One region of the Streptomyces sp. NBC_00028 genome, then DNA from elsewhere that is predicted to be linked to it. Evidence: riboswitches for the same ligand, from Rfam matches in the RefSeq annotation. Region 1 holds a riboswitch; the other holds the start of a gene.

Region 1 (7,052 bases):
TTCATCCTTTTGTTCGCGGGGTTCGAGACCACGGTCAATTTGGTGGGTAATGGGCTGTTTGCCCTGATGACCCACCCCGACCAACGTGCCCGCCTCCAGGACTCCCTCGCCGCAGGCGAGAGGGGCCTCCTGGAGACCGGTGTCGAGGAACTCCTGCGCTACGACGGCCCGGTGGAGCTCGCCACGTGGCGCTTCGCCACTCAGCCGCTCACCGTCGGAGGGCAGGACATCGCCGCCGGCGATCCCGTGCTCGTCGTGCTCGCCGCCGCCGACCGGGACCCCGCACGGTTCGCGGACCCCGACACCCTCGACCTGTCCCGCCGTGACAACCAGCACCTCGGCTATGGCCACGGCATCCACTACTGCCTCGGCGCACCGCTCGCCCGACTGGAGGGTCAGACCGCGCTCGCCACCCTGCTCACCCGGCTCCCCGACCTTCGACTCGCGGTGGATTCAGCCGATTTGAGATGGCGTGGCGGCCTCATCATGCGTGGGCTGCGGACGTTGCCTGTCGAGTTCACGCCGACCTCGTAGCAGGGTTCGCGCCAACTCGGCCATCAGTGCAGGTCGTTGTAAACGTGACACGCCCTCATCTCTGTGATCTTCACGTGATCTGCGCGGCATTAACTTGTGACAAGTGATCGTCTGCCGATACGTTCACCAACCAGCGTGGCGACCAGCACCACCCGCCACGCCGGTCACCGCTGTCTCCGAAAGGTCCCCGCATGCTCACCGGGAACGGTCGTCACCGTCGCCCCCGCCAAGCTCCGGCGCTTCTCGTCGCGGCCGGAGTGACCGGCTCCGCCATCGCGATCCCGCTGCTCGCCGCCACCGCCGCGAACGCGGCCGACGGGAGCACCTGGGACAAGGTCGCCAAGTGCGAGACCGACGGCTCCTGGAGTCAGAACAACGGTGACGGTACCTACGGCGGGCTCAGCCTCTCCCAGGAGAACTGGGAGAAGTACGGCGGCCTCGACTACGCCCCGACCGCCGACCTGGCCAGCCGCAACCAGCAGATAGCCGTCGCCGAGAAGGTCCTCGCGGACCAGGGTGTCGGCGTCTGGGGCGCCTGCGGGCTGCTCAACGGGCTGAGCAAGGACTCCGGCTCGGCCGATGTCGACACGGGTGTCGGGAGCGACTCGTCCGACGGGGCCGGCTCCGCGTCCGATGCGTCCGGCTCGGGGTCGGAATCGTCCGGGTTGTCCAACTCCTCGGAGTCCGACTCGTCGGGCGACGCCTCCACCGATGCCTCCGGCGACGCGTCCGGCAGTGCCTCCGGTGATGCCTCCGCCTCGCCCTCCGCCTCGCCGGACAAGTCTTCCAAGTCGGACACGTCCGACTCTGATCCCGCCGATTCACAGTCGCCCGACAGCTCGCCCACAGTTCCGGCCAATGAGGTCGAATCGGACAACTCGTGGCAGGAGGGCGGTTCTTCGAGCCTCGTCGACATCGGCGCTCTCGGTGCCGACAGCGAAGACGGCGCCGGTACCGGTCGGCACCGTGGCGCGAGCGCCGCCGAGAAGGCGTACACCGTCCGCGAGGGCGACACGCTCGCCTCCATCGCCGACTCCCTTGGGCTCGACGGCGGATGGCGTCGGCTCTACGCCGTGAACAAGAAGGTCATCGGCACCGACCCGAGCGCCATCATGCCCGGTCAGACCCTCGTAGTCGGGTCTGAATAGGGCGAAAACCGGCGGGAGTTCACGTCATGCTTCGCGCCGAATGTCCGGTTTGGCGAAAGTGTGGGATGAGTCTCAGAAGCCCTGATCGTCTTTGAAATTCCCCGGATTCCGTGGCTACGGTCAACACCGCTCGTCACCACGAGCCCCGGCTGCCGCAACGCCGAATCCTGCCAGCGGCCGTACGGGAACAGTCGTCGCGTCAAGCGCCGTAGGCAGGAGCGGGGGACCCAAGGTAAGTGCCGGGCCCAGCAGTTCACGCTGGACCGGCTTGGGGTGAAGCCGCGCATCGGGAGATGCGCGGCCGGGCAACTCAACCGGCCCGAACCCGACAGCTCACCTCGCAGGCGTCGGTGAGGGGATCCACCATGCTGTTTTCCGGCAAGGGCAAGCACCGTCGTCCGTCCAAGGCCACCCGCGTCGCCGCGCTCGCCGGCGTCACCGGTGTCGCCATCGCCGCCCCGCTGATGGCGGCCGGCAACGCCTCCGCCGCCACCGCCTCCGAGTGGGACGCCGTCGCCCAGTGCGAGTCGGGCGGCAACTGGTCCATCAACACCGGCAACGGCTACTACGGCGGTCTGCAGTTCTCCGCCTCGACCTGGGCCGCGTACGGCGGCACGGCGTACGCCTCCACCGCCGACCAGGCCTCCAAGTCGCAGCAGATCGAGATAGCCGAGAAGGTCCTCGCCGCCCAGGGCAAGGGCGCCTGGCCGACCTGTGGTGTGGGCCTGTCCGGCGCCACCTACACCGGCGGCGGCAGCTCGTCCTCCTCCGGCTCCTCCAGCTCGTCGAGCGACAGCAGCACCAGCACCCGCTCCTCCGAGCAGTCGACGTCCCGTTCCTCGGAGCGCACGACCGCCAAGAAGACCGTCACCACCCCGACCGGCAAGAAGGTCAAGAAGGGCGACGGCGAGTACAAGGTCGTCAAGGGTGACACCCTCAGCTCCATCGCCGAGAAGCACGACGTCAAGGGCGGCTGGCAGAAGCTGTTCAAGCTGAACAAGGACATCATCAGCGACGCCGACTTCATCTACCCGGGCCAGCAGCTGCACCTCAAGTAGGGCAGCCGGGCAACGCCCAGCTGAACCACAGCGCCCTCACATCCGTGGTCCTCATACTGAAGGCCTCGTGAGGGTCACCCCCGTCCCCCACGGGCTCCCCGCTCCGGTGCGTGTTCCCCCGTACGCACCGGAGCGGGGTTTTTCACGCCCGGGTGTTTTACGCCCTCGTACCCGAGTCTCTTTGTTCCGTTCGGAAACAATTTACTCTCGGTTCTGTCCAGGGGGCGGTCCACGCGGTGGCCGATCGCCCGGAGCCGGTTAGGCTCGTCTCGCAGAGCCGCTGCGGCAGTGCCGTAGCCGCGTCACATCCCAAGAAGGAGATGCTCGTGCCGTCCATCGACGTCGTCGTAGCCCGGGAAATCCTGGACTCCCGAGGCAACCCCACGGTCGAGGTCGAGGTCGGCCTCGACGACGGCAGCACGGGTCGTGCCGCCGTCCCCTCCGGCGCCTCCACGGGCGCCTTCGAGGCCATCGAGCTTCGCGACGGTGACCCGAACCGCTACATGGGCAAGGGTGTCGAGAAGGCCGTCCTCGCCGTCATCGAGCAGATCGGCCCCGAGCTGGTCGGCTACGACGCCACCGAGCAGCGCCTGATCGACCAGGCCATGTTCGACCTGGACGCCACCGACAACAAGGGCTCCCTCGGCGCCAACGCCATCCTCGGCGTCTCCCTCGCCGTCGCCCACGCCGCCTCCGAGGCCAGCGACCTCCCGCTCTTCCGCTACCTGGGCGGCCCGAACGCGCACCTGCTGCCGGTGCCGATGATGAACATCCTGAACGGCGGCTCGCACGCCGACTCCAACGTGGACATCCAGGAGTTCATGATCGCCCCGATCGGCGCGGAGTCCTTCTCCGAGGCGCTGCGCTGGGGCGCCGAGGTCTACCACACCCTCAAGAAGGTGCTGAAGACCAAGGGCCTGTCCACCGGCCTCGGCGACGAGGGCGGCTTCGCCCCGAACCTGGAGTCCAACCGCGCCGCCCTCGACCTCATCGTCGAGGCCATCAAGCAGGCCGGTTACATCCCCGGTGAGCAGATCGCGCTCGCGCTCGACGTCGCCGCGTCCGAGTTCTACAAGGACGGCAAGTACGAGTTCGAGGGCAAGTCCCGCTCGGCCGCCGAGATGACGGAGTACTACGAGGAGCTCGTGGCGGCGTACCCGCTCGTCTCCATCGAGGACCCGCTGTTCGAGGACGACTGGGCCGGCTGGAACGTCATCACCGAGAAGCTGGGCGACAAGGTCCAGATCGTCGGCGACGACCTCTTCGTCACCAACCCGGAGCGCCTGGCCCGCGGCATCGAGGAGGGCTCCGCCAACGCCCTGCTCGTCAAGGTCAACCAGATCGGTTCGCTGACCGAGACCCTGGACGCCGTCGAGATGGCCCAGCGCAACGGCTTCAAGTGCATGATGTCCCACCGCTCCGGCGAGACCGAGGACGTCACCATCGCCGACCTCGCCGTCGCGGTGAACTGCGGCCAGATCAAGACCGGCGCCCCGGCCCGCTCGGACCGCGTCGCCAAGTACAACCAGCTGCTGCGCATCGAGGAGATCCTCGACGACGCCGCGGTGTACGCCGGCCGTAGCGCGTTCCCGCGCTTCAAGGGCTGACACCCCCTCAAGGACAGCGTCGTACGTACGTCCCCGTACTCGGTCCCGTACCGTGTGCGGGGACGTACGCGCGTGGGTGAACGGGAGTGAGAGATGGCCGTCAAGGACCGGGATCGTTTCTCCACCGCGACCCGGATCCGGCTGCTCGGCGAGCAGACCGCGGCCCGGGTCTACCGCTCCCAGACCAAACGCCAGGCCCGCCGCTCCCGGCTCACCGGCCGCGCGGCGCTGCTCGCCCTCGTCCTGTGCTCGCTCGTCGTCGCGCTCGCCTACCCGATAAGGCAGTACGTCTCCCAGCGCGCCGAGATCTCCGATCTGCAGCGGCAGCAGGAGCAGGCCCGGCAGCGCGTCGAGCAGCTGCGCGACCTCAAGGCGCGGTGGCAGGACGACGCGTACGCCGAGCAGCAGATCCGGCAGCGGCTGCACTATGTGATGCCGGGGGAGACGGGGTTCGTCGTCGTCGACCCGGGCGCGGCCGAGCAGTCGCGCGCCGAGCTGGGGGCGGCGGACCGTCCCTGGTACTCGAACGTCTGGGACGGGGTCGACAAGTCCGACGCCTCCGACCAGTGAATCCGACGTCTTCGACCAGTGAAGCTGAACCAGAGAAAGACAGGCATGGAAACGCCTCCGCCCACCACCCCGCGCACCGAGCCGACCGACGCCGACGTCGAGGCCTTCAAGCAGCAGCTCGGGCGTCCGCCGCGCGGGCTGCGCGCCATCGCGCACCGGTGCCCCTGCGGGCAGCCGGACGTGGTGGAGACGGCCCCGCGTCTGCCCGACGGCACGCCCTTCCCGACGCTGTACTACCTGACGTGCCCGAAGGCGAACTCGGCGATCGGGACGCTGGAGGCGAACGGCGTGATGAAGGAGATGACGGAGCGGCTGGCGGCCGACCCCGAGCTCGCCGCGGCGTATCGCGCCGCGCACGAGGACTATGTCCGGCGGCGTGACGAGATCGAGGAGCTCAAGGGCTTCCCGAGCGCGGGAGGCATGCCGGACCGGGTGAAGTGCCTGCATGTACTGGTGGCGCACTCCTTGGCCGCGGGCCCCGGCGTGAACCCGCTCGGCGACGAGGCCCTTGCGATGCTGCCGGAGTGGTGGAGCAAGGGGGCGTGTGTGGTGCCGCCCGCTGACCTGTGACCCTGCGTTCCGCTGCCGTACCAGGGGGCTCCGCCCCCTGGACCCCCGACCTTCGCCCACCCACCACCCGTCTCGGTGGGTCAAAGAGTGAGGAAGCCCCATGACCCGCGTCGCCGCCATCGACTGCGGTACCAACTCCATCCGCCTCCTCGTCGCCGACGTGGACCCCGCGACCGGTGAACTCGTCGACCTGGACCGCCGTATGACGATCGTGCGGCTCGGGCAGGGCGTCGACCGGACCGGGCGGCTCGCCCCGGAGGCGCTGGAGCGGACGTTCGCGGCGTGCCGCGAGTACGCGGCGGTCATCAAGGAACTCGGCGCCGAGCGGCTGCGGTTCGTCGCCACGTCGGCCTCGCGGGACGCCGAGAACCGGGACGACTTCGTGCGCGGGGTGCTGGAGATCCTCGGCGTGGAGCCCGAGGTGATCACCGGCGACCAGGAGGCGGAGTTCTCCTTCACCGGCGCCACGGGGGAGCTCAAGGGCCGTGACGACCTCGCCACGCCCTATCTCGTCGTGGACATCGGTGGCGGCTCGACCGAGTTCGTCGTGGGGAACGCGCATGTGCGCGCCGCCCGTTCCGTCGACGTCGGCTGTGTGCGGATGACCGAGCGGCATCTGGTCCTGGACGGGAAGGTCACCGACCCGCCCGCGGACGCGCAGATCGAGGCGATGCGGGCCGACATCGAGGCCGCCCTGGACCTCGCCGAGGAGACCGTCCCGCTGCGCGAGGCGCGCACGCTGGTGGGGCTCGCCGGCTCCGTCACGACCGTCTCGGCGATCGCGCAGGAGCTGCCCGAGTACGACTCCGAGGCCATCCACCACTCCCGGGTCTCCCACGACAGGGTCCGTGAGATCACCGAGTGGCTGCTGCACTCCACGCATGCCGAGCGCGCGGCGATCCCCTCCATGCACCCGGGGCGCGTGGACGTCATCGCCGCGGGGGCCCTCGTACTGCTGGCGATCATGGAGCGGATCGGCGCCGAGGAGGTCGTCGTGAGCGAGCACGACATCCTTGACGGCATCGCCCTCAAAACGGCGGCGGACGTCCGCTAGCCGGTGGCATGGGTCTCTTTTGTTACCCATCGGTAGCCACCTGTTGAGCAGGCCGGATAACGTATGAGCGGGTCCGGGGGGCCGGAAAACGCCCCTCGGCGACACCCCGTCGGAAAAGTTCGTGAAGTTCTTCACAAGGAATTCCGCCCTGTGGAACCAGGAAAAGTGTCCGACTGGCCCTTCCGAGGGTCGAACAGGCCCTTGAACATGTTCAGAAGCGTGATACAGGGGGTCCGCCGGGAGGGCTCGCAACGGGTCCGCGGGAGGTTGTTGCGGACCGCTCACAGGGGTCCCGAAGGGCAAGAGAGGCAGCTCACGCGGCATTGACAACGGCTCGCCGTACACGCTGGTTCCAGGTCTGCACCATGACCTGGATCACGTGAGTCGCGGAGGATAACACACCCCCTGTAGGAGCTTGTGAAGGGGCGCACGAGCGACCCCCCTGGGGCGGGTGGATACTCGATGGCATGAGCACCACGGAGCGTCCCAGGATCCTCGTAGTAGGCGGTGG
Region 2 (7,052 bases), 3.1 Mb from region 1:
TCCAGGTCCGCGTTGGGATAGCGGATCAGATGGCGGGCGGCGGCGATGACCTCGGAGAGGTTGTGCGGCGGCATGTTGGTGGCCATGCCGACCGCGATGCCCGACGAGCCGTTCACCAGCAGGTTCGGGAACGCGGCGGGCAGGGCCACCGGCTCCTGCTCCTGGCCGTCGTAGTTCGGCGCGAAGTCGACCGTGTCCTCGTCGATCGACTCGGTCATCAGGCTCGTCGCCTGCGCCTGCCGGCACTCGGTGTACCGCATGGCGGCCGGCGGGTCGTCGTTGCCCAGGGAGCCGAAGTTGCCGTGGCCGTCGACCAGCGGCACGCGCATCGAGAACGGCTGGGCCATGCGCACCAGGGCGTCGTAGATCGACGAGTCGCCGTGCGGGTGCAACTTACCCATCACTTCGCCGACCACGCGCGCGCACTTCACATAGCCGCGGTCGGGACGCAGCCCCATCTCGTTCATCTGGTAGACGATGCGCCGGTGCACCGGCTTGAGGCCGTCGCGGGCGTCCGGCAGGGCTCGGGAGTAGATGACCGAGTACGCGTACTCGAGGAAGGAGCCCTGCATCTCGTCGACGACGTCGATGTCGAGGATCTTCTCCTCGTACGAGTCGTCGGGCGGCGGGGTCTTCGTGCTGCGGCGGGCCATCGCTGCCGGCTCCTCTTTTCTGGTCGCTCGCCTATGGGTCGCTCGCGCCCCTTCGGCTCACTCTTGCTCAAGCGTGAACGGGATCTGACGCGGACCATTGTGGACCCCGGCACTGACAACGCGGACGACGACCCGACGTCAGCTCTCCCGCCGGAAGTTCACCCGCGCCGCACGGCGGCCCGTCCGCAGGCTACGGGATCTCGCTGTCGGCGTACGACCACCGGGAACTTCGCCGGGGGTCCGCACGCTTGCATACAGTGGCAGGACCGGCAGGAAAACGCGGTTACGGCAACCGCACCGCGATCGAAGGGACGTACATGCCCATGGGTCACACGGCCACAGACCAGGCAGGCACCGGGGGCCTGACAGCGACCGAGCACCGCCTGGCCAACGGGCTGCGCGTGGTGCTCTCCGAGGACCACCTGACCCCGGTCGCGGCGGTGTGCCTCTGGTACGACGTCGGCTCGCGCCACGAGGTCAAGGGGCGCACCGGTCTGGCTCACCTCTTCGAGCATCTGATGTTCCAGGGCTCGGGCCAGGTCAAGGGCAACGGCCACTTCGAGCTCGTCCAGGGCGCCGGCGGTTCGCTCAACGGCACCACCAGCTTCGAGCGCACCAACTACTTCGAGACCATGCCCGCCCACCAGCTGGAGCTCGCGCTCTGGCTGGAGGCCGACCGCATGGGCTCGCTGCTCGCCGCCCTCGACGACGAGTCGATGGAGAACCAGCGGGACGTCGTCAAGAACGAGCGCCGCCAGCGCTACGACAACGTCCCCTACGGCACGGCGTTCGAGAAGCTCACCGCCCTCGCCTACCCCGAGGGCCACCCCTACCACCACACCCCGATCGGCTCCATGGCCGACCTGGACGCGGCTACCCTGGACGACGCCCGCGCGTTCTTCCGGACGTACTACGCGCCGGGCAACGCGGTGCTGTCGATCGTCGGCGACATCGACCCCGAGCAGACGCTCGCCTGGGTCGAGAAGTACTTCGGCTCCATCGCGTCCCACGACGGCAAGCCCGCCCCGCGCGACGGCTCGCTGCCCGAGGTCATCGGCGAGCAGCTGCGCGAGGTCGTCGAGGAGGAGGTCCCCGCGCGCGCGTTGATGGCCGCCTACCGGCTGCCGCACGACGGCACGCGCGAGGCCGACGCGGCCGACCTGGCCCTCACCGTCCTCGGCGGCGGCGAGTCCTCCCGCCTCTACAACCGGCTCGTCCGCCGCGACCGTACGGCCGTCGCAGCCGGCTTCGGTCTGCTGCGGCTGGCCGGAGCGCCCTCCCTGGGCTGGCTGGACGTGAAGACGTCCGGTGACGTCGAGGTGCCGGTCATCGAGACGGCCATCGACGAGGAGCTCGCGCGGTTCGCCGCGGAGGGCCCCACGGACGAGGAAATGGAGCGCGCCCAGGCCCAGTTGGAGCGCGAGTGGCTGGACCGGCTCGGCACCGTCGCGGGCCGCGCCGACGAACTGTGCCGTTACGCGGTCCTGTTCGGCGACCCACAGCTCGCCCTCACCGCGGTCAACCGCGTCCTGGAGGTGACCGCGGCGGAGGTCCAGGAGGTCGCCAAGGCCCGCCTGCGCCCCGACAACCGCGCGGTGCTCGTCTACGAACCCGTCTCCGGGGAGACCGCCGAGGACGCGGACCCGCCCGAGGACCCCGAGGCCGAGGCCACCGTCGAGGCCGGCGACAAGAACGAGGAGGCGGCCAAGTGACCGAGCTCGCCACGATGGAGTTCCACCCCCAGCCCCAGGCGGGCGAGGCCAAGCCCTGGGCGTTCCCGGCCCCCACGCGCGGGACGCTCCACAACGGCCTCACCGTGCTGCGCTGCCACCGCCCCGGCCAGCAGGTCGTCGCCGTCGAGGTCCTCCTCGACGCCCCCCTGGACGCCGAACCGGCGGGCCTGGACGGCGTCGCCACGATCATGGCGCGTGCCTTCTCCGAGGGCACCGACAAGCACTCCGCCGAGGAGTTCGCCGCCGAGCTGGAGCGCTGCGGCGCCACCCTCGACGCGCACGCCGACCACCCCGGCGTCCGGCTGAGCCTCGAAGTCCCGGTCTCCCGGCTGCCCAAGGCGCTCGGGCTGCTCGCCGACGCCCTCAGGGCGCCCGCGTTCGCGGACGACGAGGTCGAGCGCCTGGTCACCAACCGCCTGGACGAGATCCCGCACGAGCTGGCCAACCCCTCGCGCCGGGCCGCCAAGGAGCTCTCCCGGACCCTGTTCCCGGCGGACCTGCGCATGTCCCGCCCCCGCCAGGGCACCGAGGAGACCGTCCAGAACATCGACTCGGCGGCCGTACGCGCCTTCTACGAGAAGCACGTCCGCCCCGCCACCGGCACCGTCGTAGTCGTCGGCGACCTCACCGACCTCGACCTGGACGGGCTGCTCGGCGACACCCTCGGCTCGTGGACCGGCTCCGCGGCCGAGCCGCGCCCGGTGCCGGCCATCACCGCCGACGACACCGGCCGGGTCGTCATCGTGGACCGCCCCGGCGCCGTCCAGACGCAGCTGCTGATCGGCCGTATCGGCGCCGACCGGCACGACCGCGTGTGGCCCGCGCAGGTGCTCGGCACCTACTGCCTCGGTGGCACCCTCACCTCCCGCCTGGACCGCGTCCTTCGCGAGGAGAAGGGCTACACCTACGGCGTGCGCTCGTTCGGGCAGGTCCTCAGGTCCGCCCCGGACGGCACCGGTGCCGCGATGCTGGCCATCAGCGGTTCCGTCGACACCCCGAACACCGGCCCCGCCCTCGACGACCTGTGGACGGTGCTGCGCACCCTCGCCGCGGAGGGACTCACCGACGCCGAGCGCGACGTCGCCGTGCAGAACCTCGTCGGGGTGGCACCGCTCAAGTACGAGACCGCGGCGGCCGTGGCGAGCACGCTGGCCGACCAGGTCGAGCAGTATCTGCCCGACGACTTCCAGGCGACGCTGTACCGGCAACTCGCCGCGACCGGCACCGTCGAGGCCACCGCGGCGGCCGTCAACGCCTTCCCGGTGGACCGTCTGGTGACGATCCTGGTCGGCGACGCGGCGGCCATCAAGGAGCCCGTGGAGGCCCTCGGCATCGGTGAAGTGACCGTGGTGTCGGCCGAGTAGAAGCACGCGTGCGTGAAGGGGCCCTGGTGACTGAAGCGTCACCAGGGCCCCTTAATGTCCGAATAAGGAATGAATTGAAGGGTGGTTGCCTGTTTGCCCTGTGGGATGCGCTACAAACTGCCTGATCTGTTTGGGGATTGAAAGTGGCCCCCCTTAGCGTCGTCCGGGCTGTTCGTCACGCAGTGCGCCGCGCCCGCGGCACCGGACAGTCATCGCCGAGTCCCCGTACGGCGCGAGCCAGGGGAGCCGGGGACCCATGCAGTCCCTGGGGTGAATCGGACGCCCGCGCGTCAGCGAGGGGGTCCGTAGGAGACCTTCCTGCTCCGAACCCGTCAGCTAACCCGGTAGGCGAGAGGGAAGGAAAGGACCAGCCACTACATGGCGTTCACGCGCCCCACCGGGAAGCACCGTGCCCCGAGCCGGATGAAGCGCACCACCGCCCGCGCGGCCGGGATCGCGGCGCTCACCACCACCGGCGTCATCGGCACCCTCGCCGCCCCGGCCCTCGCCGCGGAGCCCACGGCCGAGCAGACCGGACTCATCCCGGTCGTCACCATCGGCGACTCGGTCGCCGACCAGATCGACGCCCAGGCCGAGGCCCAGGAGCAGGCCGCCGAGGAGGCCGCCCAGAAGAAGGCCGAGGAGCTGGCGCGCAAGAAGGCCGCCGCCAAGGCCAAGAAGGAGCGCGAGGCCAAGGAGCGCGCCGCCCGCGCCGCCGCCGAGCGCAAGCGCCTCAACTCCTTCGTCGCCCCGATCTCGGGCTCGTACATCTCCACCGGCTACAAGGCCGGCGGCGCCGTCTGGTCCTCCGGCAGCCACACCGGGGTCGACTTCCACGCCGCCAGCGGCACCTCCGTCCACGCGGTCGGCTCCGGCACCGTCGTCGAGGCCGGCTGGGGCGGGTCGTACGGCAACAACATCGTGATCAAGATGAACGACGGCACGTACACCCAGTACGGCCATCTGTCGTCCATCGGGGTCTCGGTCGGCCAGACGGTCACCCCGGGCCAGCAGATCGGCCTGTCCGGCGCGACCGGCAACGTCACCGGCCCGCACCTGCACTTCGAGGCCAGGACGACCGCCGAGTACGGCTCGGACATCGACCCCGTCGCCTACCTGCGCTCGCACGGTGTGAACGTCTGACGCCCGCTGTGAACGTCTGACGACGGATCGCAGGATCTCCCGGAACCCCGGCTCACCCGAGCCGGGGTTTCGCCGTTTTCGGTACCCGGCTGTCCAAAAAATATCCATGGATTCCGGTCCGCCATCGGAAATTCCCGCTCTTTGCAATAGAGTCACTGAACACACGTCAATCATCGACGTTTCACGGGGATTAAGACGGAGGTCGGTCATGCGTATTCCGGCGCACTCGGTATGCACCGCGATCAGGGACGACATCGTCTCCGGTGTCCACGAGCGCGGCAGCCGCCTCACCGAGGAACTCCTCGCCCGCCGCTACGGCGTCTCCCGTGTCCCCGTCCGGGAGGCCCTGCGCACGCTGGAGGCCGAGGGCTTCGTGGTGACGCGGCGGCACGCGGGCGCGTGCGTCGCGGAACCGACCGAACAGGAGGCCGCCGACCTGCTGGAGATGCGGATGCTCCTGGAGCCGCTGGGCGCCTCCCGGGCCGCCCAGCGCCGCACCGAGGCGCACCTCAAGGTCCTGCGCGGCCTGGTCAGGCTGGGGCAGGAGCGGGCCAGGCGGGGCAACAGCGAGGATCTGCGCTCCCTGGGCGGCTGGTTCCACGAGACGCTCGCGCAGGCCTCCGGCAGCCCCGCGCTGACCTCGATGCTGACCCAGCTGCGCCACAAGATCTCCTGGATGTACACCGTGGAGGCGCCCGCCAACCCCGCCGAGTCCTGGGCCGAGCACGGCGCCATCGTCGACGCCGTGGCACGCGGCGACGGGGAACGCGCGCGTGCGGTCACCGCGCTGCACACCGAGCGCTCGACCGCCGCGCACCGGCTCCGATTCCGCGCCGCGGGAGATCGGCCCGACCGTGTGAGGAACTCGCAACCTCCCGTAAACATGACGAGCCTGCGGCATTAACACAAGGGCCGTATACAAAGAGGAAGTAATTCGCGGGGGAGAATTCCTGCTGCCCGTGCGAGGGAATTGGAAAGGGCTCGCCCGATAAACTCGGACGAGCCCTTCAGTGGTGCCGTGATACAACCGGCCCCGATAAATCAGACGGTCTCGGGAAGCTCCTCGAGCCCCTCGGAGACCAGCTTCGCCAGACGGTCGAGGGCGGCGTCCGCGCCCTCGGCGTCCGAGGCGAGGACGATCTCCTCGCCGCCCTGGGCGCCCAGGCCCAGGACCGCCAGCATGGAGGCCGCGTTGACGGGGTTGCCGTCGGCCTTGGCGATCGTCACGGGGATACCGGAGGCCGTGGTGGCCCGGACGAAGATGGAAGCGGGGCGGGCGTGGAGGCCCTCGGCCCAGCCGACGTTGACGCGGCGCTCAGCCATGTGATGCTGCCCTTCGGTGTTCAGGGTTGTCTAGACCAGTTTCCCACACGTGAAGTGTCTCCGGAGCGGACCTTCGTCCCCTCCGGGGTGAGCCGTCGGACCGCGGCCTCGGTCCGACTTCCGTCCTCTTGCGATCCTGTCGCGCTCTCCACAGACTGCCTCGCGCCGTTGTCGTACGCGAGCCGTACTCTGGGGCCCATGCAGACCTCGTCGGACCGGCACGAGTACCCCTCCCACTGGGAGGCCGACGTGGTGCTGCGCGACGGCGGCACCGCGCGCATCCGCCCCATCACCGTTGATGACGCCGAGCGCCTGGTCAGCTTCTACGAGCAGGTCTCGGACGAGTCGAAGTACTACCGCTTCTTCGCGCCCTACCCGCGCCTGTCCGCAAAGGACGTCCACCGCTTCACGCACCACGACTTTGTGGACCGGGTGGGACTCGCCGCCACGGTCGGAGGCGAGTTCATCGCCACCGTACGCTACGACCGCATCGGCGCCGACGGAATGCCCGCGACCGCTCCCTCCGACGAGGCCGAGGTCGCCTTCCTGGTCCAGGACGCCCATCAGGGGCGGGGTGTGGCCTCCGCCCTCCTCGAACACATCGGCGCCGTCGCCCGCGAGCGCGGCATCCGCCGCTTCGCCGCCGAGGTGCTGCCCGCCAACACCAAGATGATCAAGGTGTTCATGGACGCCGGGTACACCCAGAAGCGCAGCTTCGAGGACGGCGTCGTCCGCCTGGAGTTCGATCTCGAACCCACCGACCGCTCGATGGCCGTGCAGTACGCGCGCGAACAGCGCGCGGAGGGGCGGTCCGTGGAGCGGCTGCTCAAGCCCGG

What was found. Region 1 has a riboswitch for cyclic di-AMP ahead of OG885_RS26900 (transglycosylase family protein). Riboswitches for the same ligand answer to the same signal wherever they lie in the genome.
Region 2: it holds a riboswitch for cyclic di-AMP, as region 1 does, so the genes downstream of both, OG885_RS12690 (M23 family metallopeptidase) here and OG885_RS26900 (transglycosylase family protein) in region 1, are expected to answer to the same signal.

Annotation. Positions count from the first base shown of each region.
Region 1 is NZ_CP108293.1:5,978,053-5,985,104, forward strand. It holds gene OG885_RS26890 (cytochrome P450) at 1-534, shown strand, start outside; gene OG885_RS26895 (transglycosylase family protein) at 726-1,682, shown strand; cyclic di-AMP (ydaO/yuaA leader) riboswitch at 1,877-2,044, shown strand; gene OG885_RS26900 (transglycosylase family protein) at 2,048-2,740, shown strand; gene eno (phosphopyruvate hydratase) at 3,061-4,347, shown strand; gene OG885_RS26910 (septum formation initiator family protein) at 4,441-4,917, shown strand; gene OG885_RS26915 (DUF501 domain-containing protein) at 4,963-5,487, shown strand; gene OG885_RS26920 (exopolyphosphatase) at 5,588-6,541, shown strand; gene OG885_RS26925 (NAD(P)/FAD-dependent oxidoreductase) at 7,009-7,052, shown strand, end outside.
Region 2 is NZ_CP108293.1:2,902,698-2,909,749, reverse strand. It holds gene OG885_RS12705 (DNA topoisomerase (ATP-hydrolyzing) subunit A) at 1-653, opposite strand, end outside; gene OG885_RS12700 (M16 family metallopeptidase) at 971-2,365, shown strand; gene OG885_RS12695 (M16 family metallopeptidase) at 2,362-3,750, shown strand; cyclic di-AMP (ydaO/yuaA leader) riboswitch at 3,954-4,116, shown strand; gene OG885_RS12690 (M23 family metallopeptidase) at 4,129-4,893, shown strand; gene OG885_RS12685 (GntR family transcriptional regulator) at 5,102-5,797, shown strand; gene OG885_RS12680 (HPr family phosphocarrier protein) at 5,935-6,216, opposite strand; gene OG885_RS12675 (GNAT family N-acetyltransferase) at 6,415-7,052, shown strand, end outside.